Regions from separate parts of the Solibacillus sp. R5-41 genome, predicted to be linked through region 1. Evidence: riboswitches for the same ligand, from Rfam matches in the RefSeq annotation. Region 1 holds a riboswitch; each other region holds the start of a gene.
The links. Region 1 has a riboswitch for cobalamin ahead of CSE16_RS02275 (ABC transporter substrate-binding protein). Riboswitches for the same ligand answer to the same signal wherever they lie in the genome.
Positions count from the first base shown of each region.

Region 2: another riboswitch for cobalamin. It lies ahead of CSE16_RS05435 (ribonucleoside-diphosphate reductase subunit alpha); the one in region 1 lies ahead of CSE16_RS02275 (ABC transporter substrate-binding protein).
Region 3: another riboswitch for cobalamin. It lies ahead of cobJ (precorrin-3B C(17)-methyltransferase); the one in region 1 lies ahead of CSE16_RS02275 (ABC transporter substrate-binding protein).

Region 1 is NZ_CP024123.1:473,569-480,627, reverse strand. Features, by position in the region: gene CSE16_RS02285 (adenosylcobinamide amidohydrolase) at 1-325, opposite strand, end outside; gene CSE16_RS02280 (FecCD family ABC transporter permease) at 325-1,323, opposite strand; gene CSE16_RS02275 (ABC transporter substrate-binding protein) at 1,316-2,278, opposite strand; cobalamin riboswitch at 2,440-2,629, opposite strand; gene CSE16_RS02270 (polysaccharide deacetylase family protein) at 3,728-4,396, shown strand; gene CSE16_RS02265 (amino acid ABC transporter ATP-binding protein) at 4,860-5,615, opposite strand; gene CSE16_RS02260 (amino acid ABC transporter permease) at 5,628-6,338, opposite strand; gene CSE16_RS02255 (amino acid ABC transporter permease) at 6,351-7,059, opposite strand, start outside.
Region 2 is NZ_CP024123.1:1,171,745-1,178,803, forward strand. Features, by position in the region: gene CSE16_RS05405 (bifunctional adenosylcobinamide kinase/adenosylcobinamide-phosphate guanylyltransferase) at 256-798, shown strand; gene CSE16_RS05410 (adenosylcobinamide-GDP ribazoletransferase) at 802-1,584, shown strand; gene CSE16_RS05415 (histidine phosphatase family protein) at 1,557-2,153, shown strand; gene CSE16_RS05420 (bifunctional adenosylcobinamide kinase/adenosylcobinamide-phosphate guanylyltransferase) at 2,105-2,536, shown strand; gene CSE16_RS05425 (ECF transporter S component) at 2,523-3,014, shown strand; gene CSE16_RS05430 (hypothetical protein) at 3,011-3,685, shown strand; gene CSE16_RS21235 (hypothetical protein) at 3,716-3,856, shown strand; cobalamin riboswitch at 3,934-4,113, shown strand; gene CSE16_RS05435 (ribonucleoside-diphosphate reductase subunit alpha) at 4,306-6,513, shown strand; gene CSE16_RS05440 (ribonucleotide-diphosphate reductase subunit beta) at 6,527-7,059, shown strand, end outside.
Region 3 is NZ_CP024123.1:143,213-150,271, forward strand. Features, by position in the region: gene CSE16_RS00720 (carbohydrate kinase family protein) at 143-1,093, shown strand; gene CSE16_RS00725 (protein-tyrosine phosphatase family protein) at 1,107-1,520, shown strand; gene CSE16_RS00730 (helix-turn-helix domain-containing protein) at 1,687-2,805, shown strand; gene CSE16_RS00735 (PLD nuclease N-terminal domain-containing protein) at 2,805-3,005, shown strand; gene CSE16_RS00740 (ABC transporter ATP-binding protein) at 3,002-3,904, shown strand; gene CSE16_RS00745 (ABC transporter permease) at 3,891-4,673, shown strand; cobalamin riboswitch at 4,755-4,936, shown strand; gene cobJ (precorrin-3B C(17)-methyltransferase) at 5,090-6,799, shown strand; gene cobK (precorrin-6A reductase) at 6,810-7,059, shown strand, end outside.

The sequences.
Region 1 (7,059 bases):
AGAAAAAGCCATTTTGATGGGGATAACGCCCTAAAGAAACTGCAGCATAGACAGAATTTGAAAAACTGCTCGCGTGTAATTGAGGAAGAACCGCCATTTTTTTGGCTAGCTGTTTTACGGAATAGCTTTCAATGGCGTGCCCGTCTATAATGATTTGCCCGTCTTGCGGTTTGAGTACACCGCTAATGATCTTTAACAGTGTCGATTTCCCACTACCATTCGGCCCAAGTATTCCAAGGATTTTTCCCTTCCCTACTTGAAATGACACATTTTTGACAACTGGTTTTGCGTGATAGCCACCTGAAATATTTTGCACCGTTAGCATTATGCCCCACCCTTTCTACGTTGCTTAAAGAATATATAAGCAAACACTGGTGCACCGATAAAGGCTGTAATAACACCGATTGGTAGCTCAACTGGCGCAATAATTGTACGTGATACTAAATCACAAATGACAAGTAAACTTGCCCCGTTCAATAAGGAAATCGGTAGTAAATGGCGATGATCTGCTCCGATAATAATACGCACCATATGCGGTATAACAAGGCCGACAAAACCGATTGTTCCTGACACTGCAACGGATGCCCCAGTTAGTATCGAACCACCCGCCAAGATCATAAATTTACTACGCTTCACATTGACCCCTAAATATTGCGCACGCTCTTCGCCATAAATCATCGCATTCAGTTCACGGCGTTGTAACCAAATGATGACAGTTCCTATAATTGCGAAAGGTAAAATCATTTTCACATAAGGCCAGCCACGCATTGAAACGCTCCCTAAAAGCCAGCCAATAATTTCTCTTAGTTCTTCTCCTGTTAAGGCGACCATTAATGAAATACAAGAACCTAAAAAGGAACTAAAAATGACACCTGTTAAAATGAGCGTCTCCATTTTCATAGTACGGTCTACAATTCGGGCAAAGCTTAATACCGCAATCATTGTCAACAGTGCACCAATCATACTAAAAACGGGTAATGTAAAGCTTCCTAAAAACGGGATGGAAATACCTAAGAAAATCGTCATTACCGCACCAACCGAGGCACCTGAAGAAATTCCTAATGTATACGGGTCTGCCAATGGATTTTTGAGCAACCCTTGAAAGGCCGCCCCTGCAATTGCTAAGGAAGCACCGATTATAGCCGCTAAAATGACACGCGGCATTCGAATCTTCCACAAAATACTGTGGGCAACGGGATCGGTCGTACTATCCCATAATGTTGAAACGGGAATACTAACCGAACCTATTGACACACCAAACCATACGCTTAATAGCAGCAATACTATTGAAACTACATAAGCGAATACGTATTTTTTATTCACCGAAAACCTCTGGGTACATTGTTTGTGCAATCGATTGAATGCCATCTACAATACGAGGTCCTTGGCGACTTGTTGTATCAGCATCAATTAAATAAACATTTCCAGACTTTACTGCATCCATTTCTGCATATGCTGGATTCGATAAAATTGCGTCAATATCGTTTTCATACGTTACTAAAATCACATCAGGATTGTCACTTACAAATTGCTCTGCACTATATTGTGGCCAGTCTGGTTGTGTCACACTGTTCTTAATGCCAAGAGTATTAAGCATTTCATTAATAAACGTTCCTGTGCCAACCGCATATAAATCTGGGTTAGTACCTACGACAATAAATGCCGATTTCTCATCTAAACCAGTTGCCTTTGTTTTTATTTCTTCAATATCCTTTTGCATAGAAGCAACCATCTCTTCTGCTTGTGCTACTCGCCCTGTTAATTGGCCCATCTGCTTCATCGTTTCATATGTTTCTTCAAAATTCACTGCATTTTTTACGACAAATACAGGAATACCCATCGCTTCTAACTGTTCCATGCCCTTTTCAAAATTATACATGCCTGATCCATGTGCAAAAATAATGTCCGGTTTAAGTGATGCCATCAGCTCTATATTAAACTCTATGCCTCCTACTTTTTCCTTTGTAGCTGTTTGTTCTGGGAAATTATCATTATCCGAAACGCCAACAATTTCTTCATCTAAACCTAAGCCAAATAATATTTCAGTATTGGAAGGTACCATAGAAATAATGCGTTCTGGTTTCTTCTCTAATGTAATCTCTCTCCCCAATGCATCAGTTATCGTTACAGGGAACTGCGCCGCTGCACTTTCCTCTCCACTTGCTGCTTTATTTTGTTCCGATTCATTTGTTGCAGGCTTTGAATCTCCTGTGCTACAGCCTACTAGTAGTAGCATCGACATTAATAATAACGCTGCTAATTTTTGTATTTTCTTCATCTCTTTTTCCCCCTAGATTTTGTTATATGTAGCCTATTTGTGAGTACGAATGAACACTTCCTTCAACCAAAAGAAAAAAGCCTCCAACTCGGGAGACTTCATTGACGTATGCAAATAATTTCTAAATGATAATTATAAGCCACTCCCGTTCCACGCAGGTTTACTATTGGCAATGTAAAGGCAGGTCTCCTGGCTTATGCATTATAACACTTGTTGACACCTTCCCAAATTTCTTCAGTGGCTTTTTCCAACAAACTCGCATTTACAGTGGCGGGACCGCATCGGAATGTAACCGATTTCCCTTTTAATCCTTATTAGTCAATTTGATAAACCTTTTTTATTGAATACATAAAATATGTTTTTCTAACTCACATATAAGAACCTTCACATTTCTTATTTAATTAATAGGCAATTCTATTGTAGCGGAAAAATGATTGTTTGTATGTAGACAAGCGAGAGTTTTCAGATATATTAATTAAAATCCAGTATTTCTTTTATTTCCATTTCGGTTGGGTGCTATTTTTATGTAAGTTTTCGACTTATAGATTTTTAGAAGTGCTAAAATTTTTAGGTTGGCTAAGTATAAGCGACGCAAAGCTTTATTGGCACAAAACAGCACGACTCAGCTGTGTGCTTTGTGAAAGCCCAACTGCTTCCGAAATTGGTAGTACTAAAGCATTATATATATAGTGCCCCGTTATAATTATTCGGTCTGCCATTTTATTTATATTTAATTTAAACTTTTTAAGTTCCTAGCCCGTCAAATAGTTAGAACGTATTTGCGACATGTTGAAAATTAAAAAAGATGATTATTTAGCTCTATTAAAAATAAAGAAAATGCGTTCAATATTGTACAAAACTCCTTTTAGTTTCACAAGAGATTTGAATAGATTAAACACGATCAAAAACTGCTATATAACTTAGAATCATATGCTTGTGAATTTCATTCGACAAATATAAAGTGGCGCCAGATTACATGGGGGTATGAGGTTTGAAATACCTTTGGATATCCTAAGGTTTATTGGTAAATGGCACATATATTAACTAATCGCATTGCATTTCAAGTAGTAAACACATTCACATATCTACCAAAACTATACAATATATGGAAAAATAAACGTATCTAAACACTCAAAATAACAGTAGGAGGATTTATTAATCATGAAAGCACCACAAAATGAGTATGCCAAAAGAAGAAAAAAAAGAAGATTACGAATTGTATTGATTATACTAGTTATGCTAATCCCTATTTTTTTTACCGGTTTTGTTGTAGGGAAATCGTATGCTGTCAATGAAAAAAATAGCAAGCAAGAGTTGACTGAAAAAGTAGAAGCTTCAATTAGCCAAGGTAAAGAACAAACTAATCTAGAGGATGAATCTTTAAAACACTCTAATTCTGACGCTATCAACAGCACCCAACAAGATTCGACAAAGGAGGTAGAAGCCCCAATTACCCAAGATAATGGACAAACAAAAGAACAAGCAAGTACAGAAGAAAAACCTTTAGGTAAAGTGGTCTACCTAACATTTGATGATGGCCCTAGTAATCTAACAGACCAATTTCTAGATGTCTTGCACGAACAAGATGTCAAAGCAACCTTTTTTATGCAAGGAAGTAACCTGAAAAAAGAGCACCTCCAGGAAAGTGTGAAACGCGCAACAACAGAAGGACATTATATCGGTGCCCATAGCATGACGCATGAATTCAAAACATTATATAAGGAAAAACAGTTTGTGCCTGAGATGAATGAAACGTTAGCACTAATTCATGAGATTACAGGTACAAACCCCCATTTAGTTCGCCCTCCTTATGGTTCCGCACCAGGGTTGAAAAGTGAACAGATTCGCAACCAAATTGTAGACGCAGGCATTAAAGTTTGGGATTGGACAATTGATTCCAATGACTGGACGTTAAAGGATAATCCAGCCCAAATTATTGAAAATATTAAAAGTAGCACAAATTCTGACAGAGAAGTTGTGCTAATGCACGAGAAACCACAAACTTTGGAGGCACTTCCAGGTATAATTGCATTTTACAGAGAACAAGGATATAAGTTTGTCGTATACGATGAAGCTAATCATTTCTCCCTCAACTTTCAGAATGATGTACGTATGTAATTCCCTTAAGAAGACATCTGATTTACTGCTGCACAAGAAAGCTAGCTACGTGCATTGTTCCTAGGATGGGCGCTATTAATACATAGTTTGTATACATCAATAAAGAAGTGGCACTTTGCCCTAAAAATACTGTATGAAATTAAAATTTCTTACAGTATTTTTACAAGTGTACTAAGAGTATGATCCTTCAAGTATTTGATTGATTAATAAAGTGACGGATGTGTTATGAATGACATTGCAAAATACTTAGAGAGTCTCCTATTTGAAGGTTATTGTAATTCGGTTAATATATAACCCCTGTTTTAATAGACAATTTCATCTCGATTAATCAACAATCTAGCCACCTTACAGCAGTTACTGAAACCTGCGGATATTTATCACTACAATAGTAAGATGGGTATAGTTTTCAACATTCCATCTAAAATCTATTCATCGCGAGTGAAAAATCACCCATTATTTTCCTTTATATATGATACGTATAGTCATCCGGCAACACGCGCTGAAGGAAACGTTTTGTACGCTCTTGCTTTGGCTGGACAAAAATTTCATGTGGCGTGCCCTCCTCGACAACATTCCCACCATCCATAAAGATGACGCGGTTTGCTACATCACGTGCGAATGACATTTCATGCGTTACAACTAGCATCGTCGTTCCTTCCCTTGCAATATCCTTCATGACACTTAATACTTCTCCAACAAGCTCAGGATCTAATGCTGATGTAGGTTCATCAAATAATATAATATCTGGATTCAAAGCGAGCGCGCGAGCAATTCCGACCCGTTGCTGCTGCCCACCAGAAAGCTGACTAGGATATGCATCGTATTTTTCAGCTAAACCTACCCGATTCAGTGCTTCTCGGGAAATTTTAAACGCTTCCTCCTTTTTCAAGCCACGCCCGATATGGAGCCCTTCCGCCACATTTTCAAGCGCCGTTTTATTGTTAAATAAATTATAGTTTTGAAAAACAAAGGCTGTCTTTTTACGAATCGCTAAAATGTCCTTTTTCGATGCATTATGCAAATCCACTTGAATCGTATCAAAACTTGCCGTGCCTTCATCTGCACGCTCTAAAAAATTTATACAACGTAAAAGGGTCGTTTTCCCGGAGCCACTCGGGCCTAAAATAACAACAACATCCCCTTTATCAATTGTTAAATCAACACCTTTTAATATTTCATTATTTCCAAAGGTTTTATGCACATTTTTAATTTCTAACATATTGCATCCTCCTTAAATGACAGCCAACTTATACCGACTCAATCTCTTTTCATACCATTTAAATAAATACTCGACGGTGATACAAATAAGTAAATAGACAATGAAAATATCAAGATATGCCTCTAAATAGTTGTATCCGAAATTGGCCTCTACTTTTGCTTTTAGCGTAATTTCTTGTAATGAAATCGCATAACCTAATGACGTTGCCTTAATTAAATTAATTGTTGCCGTACATAAATTTGGCATCGCAGCAACTAGAGCCTGTGGGATGATGATGCGGCGATATGCCTGCTTCGTAGTTAACCCCACTGAATGCGCCGCCTCAATTTGCCCCTTAGGTACCGTTTGTAATGCCGAACGAAAAACTTCGATTAAAACTGCGGTCGTATTGAACGAAAAGATAAAAAACGCATACCATAGCGGATGAATTTCATAAATGGGGTAATCAATTTGATATTTCTCGAACAGCCCACTTAATAACAGCGGAATCGTTGCATACAGGACAAAAATTTGAATAATAATCGGTGTTCCTCGGACGAATGAAATATATAATTTCGCAAATGAATTGAGCACCGGTATTTCATAAATGCGTGACAATGCTAGTAAAAATCCAAACGGAACCGCAACTAGTAACGAAATAATCGTGACGAGAAGCGCCGCTGGAACACCACTTAATGCCACAAAAAATGTATTAATTAAAAATTGCCAATCAATGAATCCCATCAAGTGTGCCTCCTATGTCGCCCGAATTGGTTGCTTCCCTTTTTGAAAGTTTTTTTCAAGCCATGAAAAGAATTTTTCGATTGTAATTGCAAGTAACCAATAAATAACTGCGAGTGCGATGAATATTTCTAATGTATGCGTTCCGTAATTATTCGCAATAATTAAATTCGCCTTCCCAACAATGTCGATAAAACCAATTGTGTAGGCGAGTGCCCCCTCTTGTAAAACCGAGATGAAACCATTCCCGAAATTCGGTAGTGCAATCACAAATGCTTGCGGGAAAATAATTCGTCGATACGCTTGAAATGGAGTTAAACCGACACTTACAGCTGCCTCGTATTGACCTCGGTCAATGGCTAAATACGCTGACCGGATTACTTCGGACATCATCGCCGCAAATTGTAAGCTAAATGTGATAACGACAAAAACACCCGTAGAAACGTTTTGCAAATCAAGTCCGAAAAGATTTTCAGCAAATGCAGGAACACCATAATAAACTAAAAAAAGTAATACAATAGAAGGTGTACAGCGCATAATCGTTGTATACCCTTCCGCTAACACTCGCAGCCATTTCTTTCTACTTAATTTTGCTACCGCTAATCCAAGCCCCATGAGCGAACCACAAATGACTGAAAGCACGGCTATATATATCGTAATCCATAAATAAGGTGCTAATGCAGGTAGTGACGACCAAATATAGGACATATCAAAATACTTTTCC
Region 2 (7,059 bases), 700 kb from region 1:
CCGCAAATAGAGTAAAAGATTATGATAAACGCACCATTCAGCAATATTACAATGCAATGGTCGTTCCTTTTTTATCGGTTTCCTATTTCCATTATGATGAATTTTTCAGTTACATGAAAGCAAGTAGCAGCAGTTCATCCAGTTGTACGAGTTGCTGATCGGCGAGCGTTTGTAGTTGTAGCTCGTCTGATAGTTCCTGCTCAAGCTGCGGTGGGGGTGGAGATTAATAAGTAGGTTGTAAAGGAGGGGATGTAGGTGATTTTTATTACAGGTGGTGTAAGGAGTGGAAAAAGCTCCTTTGCGGAGCGCCTTGTTCAGCAATTTGGACAGGATTTGCAGTATTATTATATCGCAACAGGTGTCGCATTTGACCAAGAAATGGTAGCACGTATTACGCGTCATCAGCTAGACCGGGAAAAACAGGGATTGCGTTGGCAAACAATTGAAATACAAGTAGAAATACCAGATGCAATCAAGCAGCTCAATGCCCAGTATGTGCTGTTATTTGAATGTGTCACAACATGGTTGGCCAATGTGCTGTATCATACAGAAACGCTTGAAAATCGTGAGCAGCGAATTGCAGATTATGTGTTGGCCTTTCAAACACAGCTTCTTGCATGGCAACGGCAAGGGGTGCAAGTCGTCATAGTATCGAATGAAATATTGGATGAACCGCGCGCAAGTAATGAAGAAGTAGAATTGTACCGGGCACTCATTGGAAATCTTCACCAGTGGATTGTTGCACATTGTGAGTCAGTCTATGAAGTACAATACCAACTTGTACAGCAATGGAAGTAAGGAGTGAACAAGTTGAAAAATAGTGCAATTGGATTTTTATTAGCGTGGCAATTTTTCTCGGCAATCCCCGTGAAAAGGCAGCTCACAATGAACGACAAAACCGTCACATGGATGTATGCGTTTTTACCGATTATTGGATTAATCATGGGCGGTATGTATGCGACAACAGCTTATGTTTTGTTTACATATAGTAATATTTCGCCGTTACTACTCACAATCGTACTCGTTGTCGGGATGATTGTTGTAACAGGTGGCTTGCATTTAGATGGCTGGATTGATATGAGTGATGCTTACTTTTCATACGGAGACAAAGAAAAACGTTTAGCTATTTTAGATGACCCACGAACAGGTGCATTCGGTGTCATTAGTGTGATTTGCTTACTATTGTTGAAAATAGGCTTTATTTATGAAGCGATTGTGCAAGGGGCTTTTGCCATTATTCCATTTTTAACATACATTCCATTTCTTGCTCGAATTGGTGTGTTGACTGTATTTTTAACGACCGAAACGTCGAAGCAAACGGGACTGGCAGCGTATTTTAAAGGTGTTATTTGGAAAAAACAGCTTTCCATCAGCGTGGTGCTATTATGTGTTGGTTACATCGTTATTTGTATTGTACTCGCAAACTATAGTATGGTCATTCTTATAATAGCCATGTTACTCGGCGTTTTGCTGTACCGAAAGTGGATTATAAAAAACTTTGGTGGAGTTAGTGGAGATTTACTCGGAGCGCATTGTGAAGGGATGGAGGTGCTATTATGGCTCGTGGCATTACTGTTCATTTAATTCGGCATGAAAAAACGCGCGCAAATGTTGAACGAAAATACATTGGTTGGACAGATGAATCCATTTTACAGGAAGTATCGGCGCAGCTAACAATAGCACCAACTGTCGTTTATGGCAGTGATTTAATACGTTGTCAGCAAACCGCGGCATGCTATTTCCCGAATGCAAACTATGTAGGGGTCAAGCAGTTACGTGAAAGCAATTTTGGTGATTTTGAAATGCATACTTACGAACAATTAAAAAACCAGCCAATTTATCGCGCTTGGATTGATGATCCTTATGAGGTTACACCACCAAATGGCGAGCATTTTTGGGCATTTGAACAGCGTGTGTTGCAAGCATTTCAACAATTAATAGTGCAACAAGGTACCTTTACGTTTGTCGTGCACGGTGGGGTAATTCGGCTATTGCTTTCGCATTTTGGACAACAGCAGCAATTGTTTCAAAATACGCTTGCCAAGCATCGCGTACTTTATACATTGCATTGGGACCAGCTAGAACAATTTTTAGGAGGGGCAGTATGTACGTCATTCTCGGAGGCGCCTATAACGGTAAACGAAACTATGTAGAAACAATGATACAAAAACGAGGAAATGTTCCAGTACATTATTGTGAAGGGCAAATCCCGGATATTACAGCATTTCAAGAAAAAGATATTGTCGTTATTAGTGATTTCGAAACAATTGTTCAATCCATGCTAGAGCAACCAGAAGAAGCGGTTGCTGAAATGATTGTCGAGCAGCTATGCGAGCTCAATAAGCATGCGCAAGTAATTTGTATATGCACAGACCAGAGTCGAGGGGTCGTGCCACTTGAAAAAGAGGTACGGCAAATGCGTGACACATGTGGAAGAATTTATCAAAAGCTTTGTCAAGAAGCAAATACCGTCATTCGTGTTTGGTACGGGCTTCCGCAAATTTTAAAAGGAGAGATAGATCATGGAGAAAAATAAATTACGTTTAATGGTGTTAACCGCTCTTATTGCAGCAATTTGTGTTATTGGGAGTTTTATAAAAGTGCCTGGGCCGATTTCAACGGCAGCACTTGATTCTGCACCGGCATTCATCAGTGCTGTTTTTTTACCACCTCTTTTTGCGGGGATTGCTGGAGCGCTCGGACATATTGCAACAGGTTTGACTTCAGGGATGCCGCTTGGTATATTCCACGTTCTAATTGCGGTTGAAATGTTTTTCATCGTTTACATTTTTACGGTACTGCACCAAAATAATTTTCATATTTCAAAATGGATTTTTGCCATTATTGCCAATGGGGTTATTGCACCGTTGCCATTCTATTTTATAATTTCAGCTGAATTTTATTTGGCTTCGATTGTCACTTTGTCCATCGCAACAGTTATTAATGTCATTGTGGCAATGATTGTCATGCCTGTATTAAAATTAGTTGTTCAACGACAAGGTACGCAAATATGAGAAATGCAATCCAAGTAGGTGAGAACATTGTAACGATTGATAATGCTGGGTGTATTGGCGAAAAGCCACAAGATGAAGTACAGGTACCCAATGAGGTTACTGGTTATTTTACGGCACGAACGGCAATTTTAGAGCAATGGTGTGCAGGGGCAATGCCTGTGCAGCTGTTATTAGCCAACTTTTCAGGGGACGATGCATGGCAGTCATACATAAACGGATTTCAACAAGTTTTTAATGAAATAAATCAACCAATGCCCCCGGTAACAGGATCTAGTGAAACGAATTTTCAAGCACTTCAATCTGCTGTGTCACTGACGATGCTAGGGAAAAAAGCATTTGCAAGTAATCCTGAAAACTGCCAATATTTTGTAGTTGGCGAACCATTAGTAGGGAATGAAGTAATCAATAATCCACAAAAAATTGCTTCATTAGGCGAGCTTTATACAGGATTAAAAGAAGGCTTTATCCAAGCGCTTTGGCCAACTGGTTCAAAAGGAATTGGCATAGAGATTGAGCGCTTTATAGGCTGTAAAGTTTATGAAACCGCACTCCCTTTACAAAAATCAGCGGGTCCATCATGCGCGGTATTAGTTGCTGTAAATGACCAAAATATCCAGAGCTTTTTTGAACAAATGACCGCACCAATAACAGAAATTAACTTGTTTCAGTAGAGGTCCCCTACGTTAAAAAATGGCGTATGAATGTCAAATATGCAATTTTATTTAGTGGGCTTAGAACCCATGCTGAATCAAATTAATGCCCCGGCGGATGTCACAGATTTTTTATGGGAGTTTATCAAGATTGCTCGAAAAAAATCTGGACGCAATTATGCCAAGGCTTAATTGATAAAAAAAGTATAGCCCTTGCCTTGTGAAAATTCATATGATACAATGGCAACAGCATAAAGATACACAATATATAGTAAAAATACTTGATAGGTTCTACAACATGTAGATTAAAAGGGAAATTAGTGAAAAACTAATGCTGTCCCCGCAACTGTAATGCTGACGATGATTTCATAATCCACTGCGAATAAGCGGGAAGGGAAATCAAAGAATGAAGCAAAGCCAGGAGACCTGCCAATTTAAGTATACGACGCATTTCTTCGGGGGCTAGGAAATGGAATAGAGCGATTTATTTCCTAGGCAATAAATTCTCTTTCCATTTCTAATTGTAGCGAATCCGAATTTTATGGGATTCGTTTTTTTGTGTTTAAAAAGGAGAGTATGCTGCGCTATTTTAGGCAAGTGATACCTTTCCAAGTTGATTACGACGAAAAGGAAGTGCTGTCATGATAGAAGTACAGGAAAAAATACTGGAACAATTAGTGCAACAATTTGGTGATGAAGACTTGGAGCAATTGCTTCGTTTTTCACAAAAATGGTTACGTAAAAATGAAGGTGCAACAACGAATGCTTGGATTGAGGCAAGCATCCTTGAAACGATTAGCTATATCGATGAGCAGGAGCCATACTGGACGTTTGTCGCGGGGAAATTATTAACGGAAAAAATTTACCGTGAGCATCAGCAAAAATTCCAAGTGTCAGCACCATATGAAAACTTCAATGGCTGGCTAGAAACGTTAGTAGAAAAAGAGTTGCTTCATCCGATGTTAGTGGAAAATTATTCGAAAGCAGAAAGAACATTGCTCGGAACGATTATGGATCCATCCCGCGATGAATTATTTACTTATATCGGCTTGCGTACACTAATGGATCGTTATGTTGTCCGAGATTTTGATAACTCGTTAGCAGAGCTCCCACAACAACGCTGGTTAATCATTGCGATGACGCTCATGATAAATGAAACGGAAAGTCGTTTGCAAAAAGTAGAAGAAGCATATTGGGCTTTATCCAATTTGTATATGACAGTAGCAACACCAACTTTATCAAATGCAGGGAAAACGCATGGTCAACTTTCAAGCTGCTTTATAGATACAGTGGATGATAGCTTGCAAAGTATTTATGATACGAATACAGATGTCGCAACGCTTTCTAAATATGGTGGCGGTATAGGTGTTTACATGGGGAAAGTCCGCAGTCGTGGCTCAGAAATTCGAGGATATAAAGGTGCATCAAGTGGCGTACTGCCATGGATTAAGCAGCTAAATAATACTGCTGTTTCAGTTGATCAGCTTGGTCAACGTCAAGGGGCGATTGCTGTTTATTTAGATGTATGGCACCGCGATATTTTAACATTTTTAGATTTACGCTTAAACAATGGGGATGAGCGTCTCCGTGCACATGATATTTTTACGGGCGTTTGCTTACCTGACATCTTTATGGAGGCGGTTGAGCAAAGAGAGGGTTGGCATTTATTTGATCCTTATGAAGTGCGAAAAACAATGGGCTATTCTTTAGAGGATTTTTATGATGAGAAGCGCGGTGAAGGTTCATTCCGTACACGCTATGAGGAATGTGTGGATAATCCAATATTATCCAGAGAAGTGATTCCTGCGATTGAAATTATGAAACGTATTATGCGCAGTCAATTAGAAACAGGCGTACCATTTATGTTTTATCGTGATGAAGTAAACCGTAAAAATCCAAATAAGCATGCAGGAATGATTTATTCGAGTAATTTATGTTCGGAAATTGCTCAAAACATGAGTGCGACGCAATTTGAATCGCAAATATTAGATGATGATACGATTGTAACACGTCGTAAAGCAGGCGATTTTGTCGTATGTAATTTAAGCTCGATTAACTTAGGGCGTGCCGTGCCAGCTCAAGCTTTACAACGCTTAATCCCAATTCAAGTGCGCATGCTTGATAATGTAATTGAACTAAATACGATTCCTGTACTACAAGCCGATTTAACGAATAAACGCTATCGCGGCATCGGACTTGGCACATTTGGCTGGCATCATTTACTAGCGCTCCAGGAAATCGCGTGGGAATCAGATGAGGCGGTTCAGTTTGCTGATGAATTGTATGAAGAAATTGCTTATTTAACAATCCAAGCATCGAATGCATTAGCGCAGGAAAAGGGTGCGTATCCGCTATTTAAAGGCTCTGATTGGCAAACTGGGAAGTATTTTGAGGAGCGTGGTCTTACGTCTGAAAAATGGCGAGAGTTGGCTCAACTTGTACACGCGGGGGGATTACGCAACGGCTATTTAATGGCAGTAGCACCTAACTCTTCTACATCGATTTTAGCGGGCTCGACTGCGACAATTGATCCGATTTTCCAGAAATCTTATTCTGAGGAGAAAAAGGACTACAAAATTCCGGTGACAGTGCCGGATTTAAATTCGAAAACAACTTGGTATTATAAATCCGCTTACTTTATCGATCAGCGCTGGACAATTAAGCAAAATGCTGCACGCGCAAAACATATTGATCAAGGGATTTCATTAAATTTATATGTCCAAAATACGATCAAGGCCAAGGATTTATTGCAGCTTCATTTAGATGCTTGGAGTAGTGGTATTAAAACGACGTATTATGTCCGTTCAACATCAACTGAATTATTAGAATGTGAATCTTGTTCAAGCTAAGGAGATAATAAAGATGCAATTAGAAAAACGCAAAATTATGGAAAAGACTGCTCCGAACCGTTCAACGGGCATTGTGAATGGACAGTCCTCAAATATTTTAAACTGGGATGATGTTCGTTATAGTTGGGCATACCCAAAATACAAAAAAATGCTAGCTAATTTTTGGACGCCTTTCGAAATTAATATGAGTACAGATGTGAAGCAATTTCCTACATTAACCGAGGATGAGCAAGCGTCATTTTTGAAAATTATTGGGCTGTTAGCATTATTAGATAGTATTCAAACAGATTTTGCGGGTAAGGTAGCGGATTATTTAACGGATTCAAGCTTGAGTGCACTTATGATTATTTTAGCGCAGCAAGAGGTCGTTCATAATCATTCGTATTCGTACATATTGTCGAGTCTTGTTACGAAAGATGTGCAGGATCAAACGTTCGATTTTTGGCGTACTGAGCCGGTGTTGCAAAAACGCAATGATTTCGTTGTGAAAGGTTATATTGAATTTGCTGAAAATCCGACTGTTGAAAATATGCTACGCGCCATCGT
Region 3 (7,059 bases), 330 kb from region 1:
AATCCTCTCCTTATCCAACAAATTATAACAGAAATCTGAACAGTAAGCTGAAATGGAATAGTTCAGAATAGTTTAAAGCTTTATCGAAATCATAGTTCTATGGTAAATTAAGAGGAATAAAATGTCGGAGGTTAGACAACTCATGAGTCAGTCAGACAAGGATTTCATTTTAGTATATGGAGATGCTTTTGTTGATTATATCGCAAATGACCAAACGAATACGTCATTTACAAAATATCTAGGTGGTGCAACGATTAATGTTGCGGCAGGCATTAGCCGAATTGGTGCTCCATCTGCGCTTATTACCATTACAGGGGATGATGAAACATCTCAATTTTGTCGCGAGGAAATATTAAATGAAGGCGTAAATTTAGATTATGCAATTTACGACCCAAGTAAACGTGTAAGTGGCGTTTATGTACATTTAAACGAAAATTGTGAGCGTGAATTCAAAGATTATATAGACGAGACTCCAGCGCTGCAAGTGTCACCGGTGCAATTACAAGAGGCAGCATTTAAACGCGCTTCTATTTTTAATGTGTGCTCAGGGACAATGTTTGAACCGACAGCACTTGCAACGACACGTGCTGCGGTTGACATGGCGAAGGACAAGGGTGCTATTTTAGCGATTGATGCGAATATCCGTCCATTGCGTTGGAACTCAGAGCAGCAATGCCGAGAAACGATTGCTTCATTTTTTGAAGATGCGGATATTTTAAAACTTACGGATGAGGAACTATTTTTCTTAACAGAAACGGATACAATCGAGGATGGCTTAGCAAAATTAGACGAACTATTAGTGCCGATTGTACTTATTACAGTTGGGGCTGACGGTGCTTATGCGGTATTGAATGGTGAGATTATCCATGTAACGGTAGACCCTATCGTTCCAGTAGATACAACAGGTGCTGGAGATGCCTTTATGGCAGGCGTTTTGCGTTATGTTCATTTTAATGGTCTTCCAACTGTCGTAGAAGAATTAATTAAGTGTGTGTCATTTGGCAATAAATTAGGTGCAATGGCAGCAACTAAACCAGGAGCTTTAACGGCACTACCAAGTTTTGAAGATATTAAGCATCTAATTGAAGAATAATGGAGGGATCGCAATGAATCGTCATTATAATGAGTTAGTAGTAGGTCGAATTTTTATTGGCAGTGCTGAGGATACCGAACAAGCTGTCCTATCCGAGCAAATTGATACGGTATTTGATGTACGTGTCAATGGACGTGAAGGTGAGCAAGCATACAACTATATTCACGCACCGATTACCGAAGAGGCAACAGCTGAAACAATTAAAGTAGGCGCGGTAAAATTAGCAGAAGCTTATCAAGCGGGTGAAAAAATTTATATTCATTGCGGTAGTGGCACAGGCCGTGCGGGTGTAATGGCTGTGGCGACATTATTAGAAATTGGGGTCACATCGAATTTGGATGAGGCAATCTCACAGGTGAAAAACGCACGTCCAGCAGTCAAAGTACGTGAAAACATGCAGGCTGCTCTTGAAACACTTTATAAATAATTTTAAAAACGAAATCGCTCTTAATTAAGTGATTTCGTTTTTTTTGTTGTATTTAAATTTTGTTTTGCAACTATTGGTTGACAAATGCATAAAAAATTAACGTACATTCGCTATTTTTTTCCATTTAATTTCATTATAGTGAGTAGTAAGAGGAGGCATGCACCACATGCAAAACTTTCAATTTGCCCAAATATTTACGGAGCGCCGAAAAGAACTACAGGTTACGCAAGAACAAATTGCGCACTATGTCGGTGTATCACGCGCGGCAGTTTCGAAGTGGGAGAAGGGGCTCAGTTATCCCGATATCACACTTTTGCCGAAGCTCGCGACTTATTTCAATGTGTCGATTGATCTTCTTCTGGGTTATGAACCGCAAATGACGAAGGAGCGGATTATGTCTACTTATGCAACGTTTGCCATAAGGCTTGGGAATGAGCCGTTCGAACAAGTAGATCAACAAATCGACGAAATGTTAGCAGAATATTACTCATGCTTTCCATTTTTGTTAAAAATAGCGCAACTCTATATGAATTATTATCCGAAATCTACTAATCCTGATCAAATATTAGAAAAATGTCTTACACTATGTGAGCGCATAAAAACGCAAAGTCACCATTATCAGCTATCTAATGAAGCGAAGATTTTAGAGGCCTATATTTATATAATGCAAGGAAAACCAGAGCAAGTGCTTGAATTATTAGGAGAAGAAGCGGTCGTGCAATACGGCTCGGAGCAACTTATTGCAACGGCGCATACAATGCTTGGTGCTCAACATAAGGCGAAGGAAGTTTTACAAGTAAGTATGTATCAACAAACAGTTGGGTTAATCTCAAATGCAACGGAAACACTATTGCTTGAAATTGATCATTCCGCTTATTTTGAAGAAACAATAAAACGTACGCAGCAGTTGCTTGATACTTTTCAAATTGCGAATTTAAATCCTAACATAGCGCTCGTTTTTTATATTAAAGCAGCCGGTGGTTATATGATGAAAGATCAAACAGAGCAGGCGCTTCAAATGATTGAGCGCTACACAAAAGTTTGCAGCACATTAAAATTCCCACTGGAGCTAACGGGAGATAGTTATTTTTATAAGCTCGGTCAATGGATTGATCAGCAGGAGCGAATTGATAAACAAGCACCACGAGATAATTTGTCGATTAAAAAGGATCTTGTCGCAAGCGTTACAAATTATCCATTGTTTAGCGCATTACAAGATAATGCACAATTTAAAATCATCATGACGAATTTACAAAATCATTTACAACTAGAGGAGGAATTATAGTGGAAGAACTAGCGAGTTTGAACTGGGCACTAATTGCACCGCTACTCATTTTACAATTTATATTGGCCCTTGTTGTTATCGTTGATATAGTGCGTAACGGCGCAACGAATGGACCGAAATGGTTATGGGTGATTGTTTCATTATTTGTTACAACAATTGGACCGATTTTATATTTTATTTTTGGACGTAAAAGCCAATGATGTGTATTCAAGTAGAGCAATTATCAAAACAATTCGGTGAGCAAGAAGTTGTCGATCACGTGTCGTTTACACTGGAGGAACATACAGCTACCGCCCTCATTGGTCCGAATGGCGCGGGTAAAACGACAACACTATCGATGCTAGCAGGATTATTGCAACCAACAAAAGGTCAAATTATTATGCCAGGCATTACCGATATTCGAAGTGCAATTGGCTTTTTACCACAGTATCCACAATATTTTTCATGGCTAACAGCATTTGAATATTTGGAAATGACGGCGTGTTTAAGTGGTATGGAAAAACGAAAGGTCAAAAAAGAAGCACAAAAAATATTAGAATTCGTCGGTCTTGGTGCGTCGATGAATAAAAAAGTAGCAAACTTTTCAGGTGGTATGAAGCAGCGTTTAGGCATCGCGCAAGCTATTATCCATCAACCTAAATTATTGCTGCTAGATGAACCGGTTTCAGCGCTTGATCCTGTTGGACGTAGAGAGATTATGAACTTGCTAAAAGAGCTTCAACAGCAAACGACGATTTTGTATTCGACTCATATTTTAAATGATGCGGAGGAAATGACTGATCAAGTGCTCTTTTTACGGAACGGACAGCTTGTAGAGCAAGGGTCTCTTCAGCAAGTGCGTTCAAAATTTGATGAGCCACGTTATAAAATTCAGTTTGCATCAAGTGAAGAAGCAAGGCAGTTTACTAGTCAATCAGAGCTTGTAGCAAAGGCTGAACAAAATATTGTTTATGTGGATATAAGGAACGAAATACCGTCGATGCATCAGCTGCTTCAGCGTTTAGCGAGCGCGCCTTATCGAGTTGTAAAAGTGGAGCGAGAGACAGCGAGTTTAGAAGAGATATTTATGAAGGTGGCGGGAACAAATGAAACAATTTAATACATTGTTATTAAAAGAATGGCGTGAAAGCTTGCGTAGTTTTAAATTTATTTGGATTCCGATTGTCTTTGTTTTACTTGGTGTGAGCGATCCGCTCCTCAATTATTTTTTGGAGGACATTTTGAATGCAGTCGGTAATATGCCAGATGGATTTGCGATGATGATGCCCGAACTTCAAGCGGTGGACTTACTTGCTGCTTCTATGGGTCAGTTTCAAACAATCGGATTAGTTGTATTAATCGCAGCATATATCGGTACATTTAGTAAGGAACGTCAAAATGGCACCGCGACACTGTTATATGTACGTCCAATTTCTTTTACAGCCATGTTTTTAAGCAAATGGATTGTAGCAAGTAGTGTGGCAATCATTAGTGCAACAGCTGGCTATGCAGGAAGTGTTTATTATACGGTACTTTTGTATGGCAAGGTAGACCCTGCTCGCTTCTTGGCGATGCTTGGTACGTATTACACATGGCTTCTTTTAGTAATGGCCATTACTGTGGCAATGAGTGCGGCATTCAAAACACCGATTGCTACGGCGATAACGATTATTTTGATTCCCATTGGTTTGTTTATTGATGCAATAATTGGCGGTTTTTGGACGGTTACCCCATATAAATTGTCAACATACGGCATGCGTTTTATTGATGAATCGGTAACGATGCCAACGTTTTGGTGGACATTAACAATAACCGTTTTATTAATGCTTGCCTTTAATATTATAGGAATTTACTTTAGTAAAAAGCGAGCGAGTACGGTAAAGGTCTAGTATTTATATGAAGCAGGAGCTGCCAAATCAATTATAAAATAGTTGTAATATTTCATTTATATGGTATTGTAAAGTCATAATTTAATAAACTATTAAATGAGTGCTTATATTTTGAGATTAATAGGGAAATTAGTGAAAATCTAATGCAGCCCCCGCTACTGTAATAACTGATGAAATCACAAATATCACTGTCTAAGGATGGGAAGATGTGAGAGTAAAGTGAAGTTTAAGCCAGGAAACCTGCTTATTTAATTCGATTACTTACTTTTCGGTGGGAGAAGTGTAGATGAGAACTCAAATATGGCAGATCGTAGTAGATTCTATTTTTCGAAAATACGGTTTTTTGTATAAATTTTCAGATACCCAAACTTCTTTTATAAAAGAAGTTTGGGTTTTTTTTATTGGAGGGGAATGTTTTGAGTAAAGGAAAGATTTTTGTAGTGGGGTTTGGTCCTGGAGACCGAGAACATATTACAAAAAGAGCCGTCGATGCATTACAGCAAAGTAATCATATTATGGGTTATAAAACTTATGTAGATTTAATTCGCCATTTAGTAACAGCACAAACAATTGTCAGTACGGGTATGACCGAAGAGGTGTCGCGAGCGCAAGATGCTGTTAAACAGGCAGAGGCAGGAAATATCGTTGCGGTAATTTCGAGTGGTGATGCGGGCGTATATGGAATGGCTGGTTTAGTGTATGAAGTTTTAATTGAAAAGGGTTGGACCGAAGCAACAGGTATTGAGGTAGAGGTTGTACCGGGAATTTCAGCGATTAACTCCTGTGCGAGCTTACTAGGTGCACCAGTTATGCATGACTCTTGTACGATTAGTTTAAGTGACCACTTAACACCATGGACAGTCATTGAAAAGCGTATTGAAGCGGCGGCGATGGCGGATTTTGTAATAGCGTTCTATAATCCAAAATCAGGGCGGAGAACACGTCAAATTGCAGAAGCACAGCGAATTTTGCTGAAATATCGCTCTCCTGATACACCGGTAGGGCTGGTGAAAAGTGCTTATCGAGAAAGTCAAAATATCGTGTTAACGAATTTAGCGGAAATGTTAGATCATGACATTGGTATGTTAACGACAGTTGTAATTGGGAACTCATCCACGTTCTTTTACGATAATAAAATTATTACACCACGTGGATATCAAAGAAAATATACGCTTGGTGATGAAAAACAAGTTTGGAAACCGCATCAACGTTTGAAAAAAGAAGCAGAACCATGGGCGCTTGATCAAGAAACAGGAGAAGCGCAATCCGGCTATGAAAAAATAGAGGCAATTAAAGCAGGACAAAGCCCCAAAATAGTGTCTTTGAAAGAAGTAAGTGTAACTACTGTAGAACCAGTGCCAACAAAACTCCAACAACCTACAGCGGAAAAGTCAGCGCTTGAGATGGCAAGAATGGCATTAGCTTGTATATCAAACGAACCTGAGAAAACGGATTTTTTAGTACAGCAAGCAATCGAATCGATTTTTGAATTTGCCGTTTCACCAGGGGTAGCGAATAAAATGATTACACCAAAGCAAATGAAGGTACTTGCTGAAGTGGTTGGGGAAAATGGAACGCTAGAATATACACCAGATCATCGCTTTCATGTAAAAATCCCTACTGAAGCACCAGAAAAAATTGTTGGAATATTACGTGAAACTGGATTGTACGTGCTACCTATGGGGGATGTATTAAACATAAAAGCATGTGATTTTTGTTATGGAGAGAAAGCAGAATCTATTCCATATGCTGAGGAAATTATGGATACGCTTGCCGGTTTGAAGCTACCAAAGGAACTTCATGTTGGTTTTAATGGCTGTGGAATGGCTTGTTATCGCGCAGTTTTTGATGATATTGGAATTGTGTATCGTAAAAAGAAATTTGATTTATTTATTGGTGCCAAGCCAGTCGGTCGAACGGCACATGCAGCACAGCCAGTAGCAGAGGGATTAGAGCCAGATGAACTAATACCGTTATTAACGAAAATTGTTGAGGAATATAAAGAGCATGCACATCCAAACGAGCGCTTCTTTAAATACTTTAAACGCGTGAAGAAAATTGCCCATTTCACATACCAAGATATGAGCTGCAAAATTAAAGTAGAAGAAGCACCATGTGGAGATTAGGAGGAGTGGCATGATTTTATTTTTAGCAGGGACGAGCGATGCACGTGAGCTTGCCATTGAGCTACAAAAAAAGGGGCATTCATTATTAGCAACAGTCGTGACAGATTCAGCAGCAAATAGCTTGAAAGAATCTGGTATTGCCTATCATGTAGGGCGTCTTTCAATCGAAGAGATGGCGGCGATCGTTCATGAAAAGGGTGTCACAACGATTATTGATGCGAGTCATCCTTATGCGGAGGAAGCGTCAAAAACAGCAATGG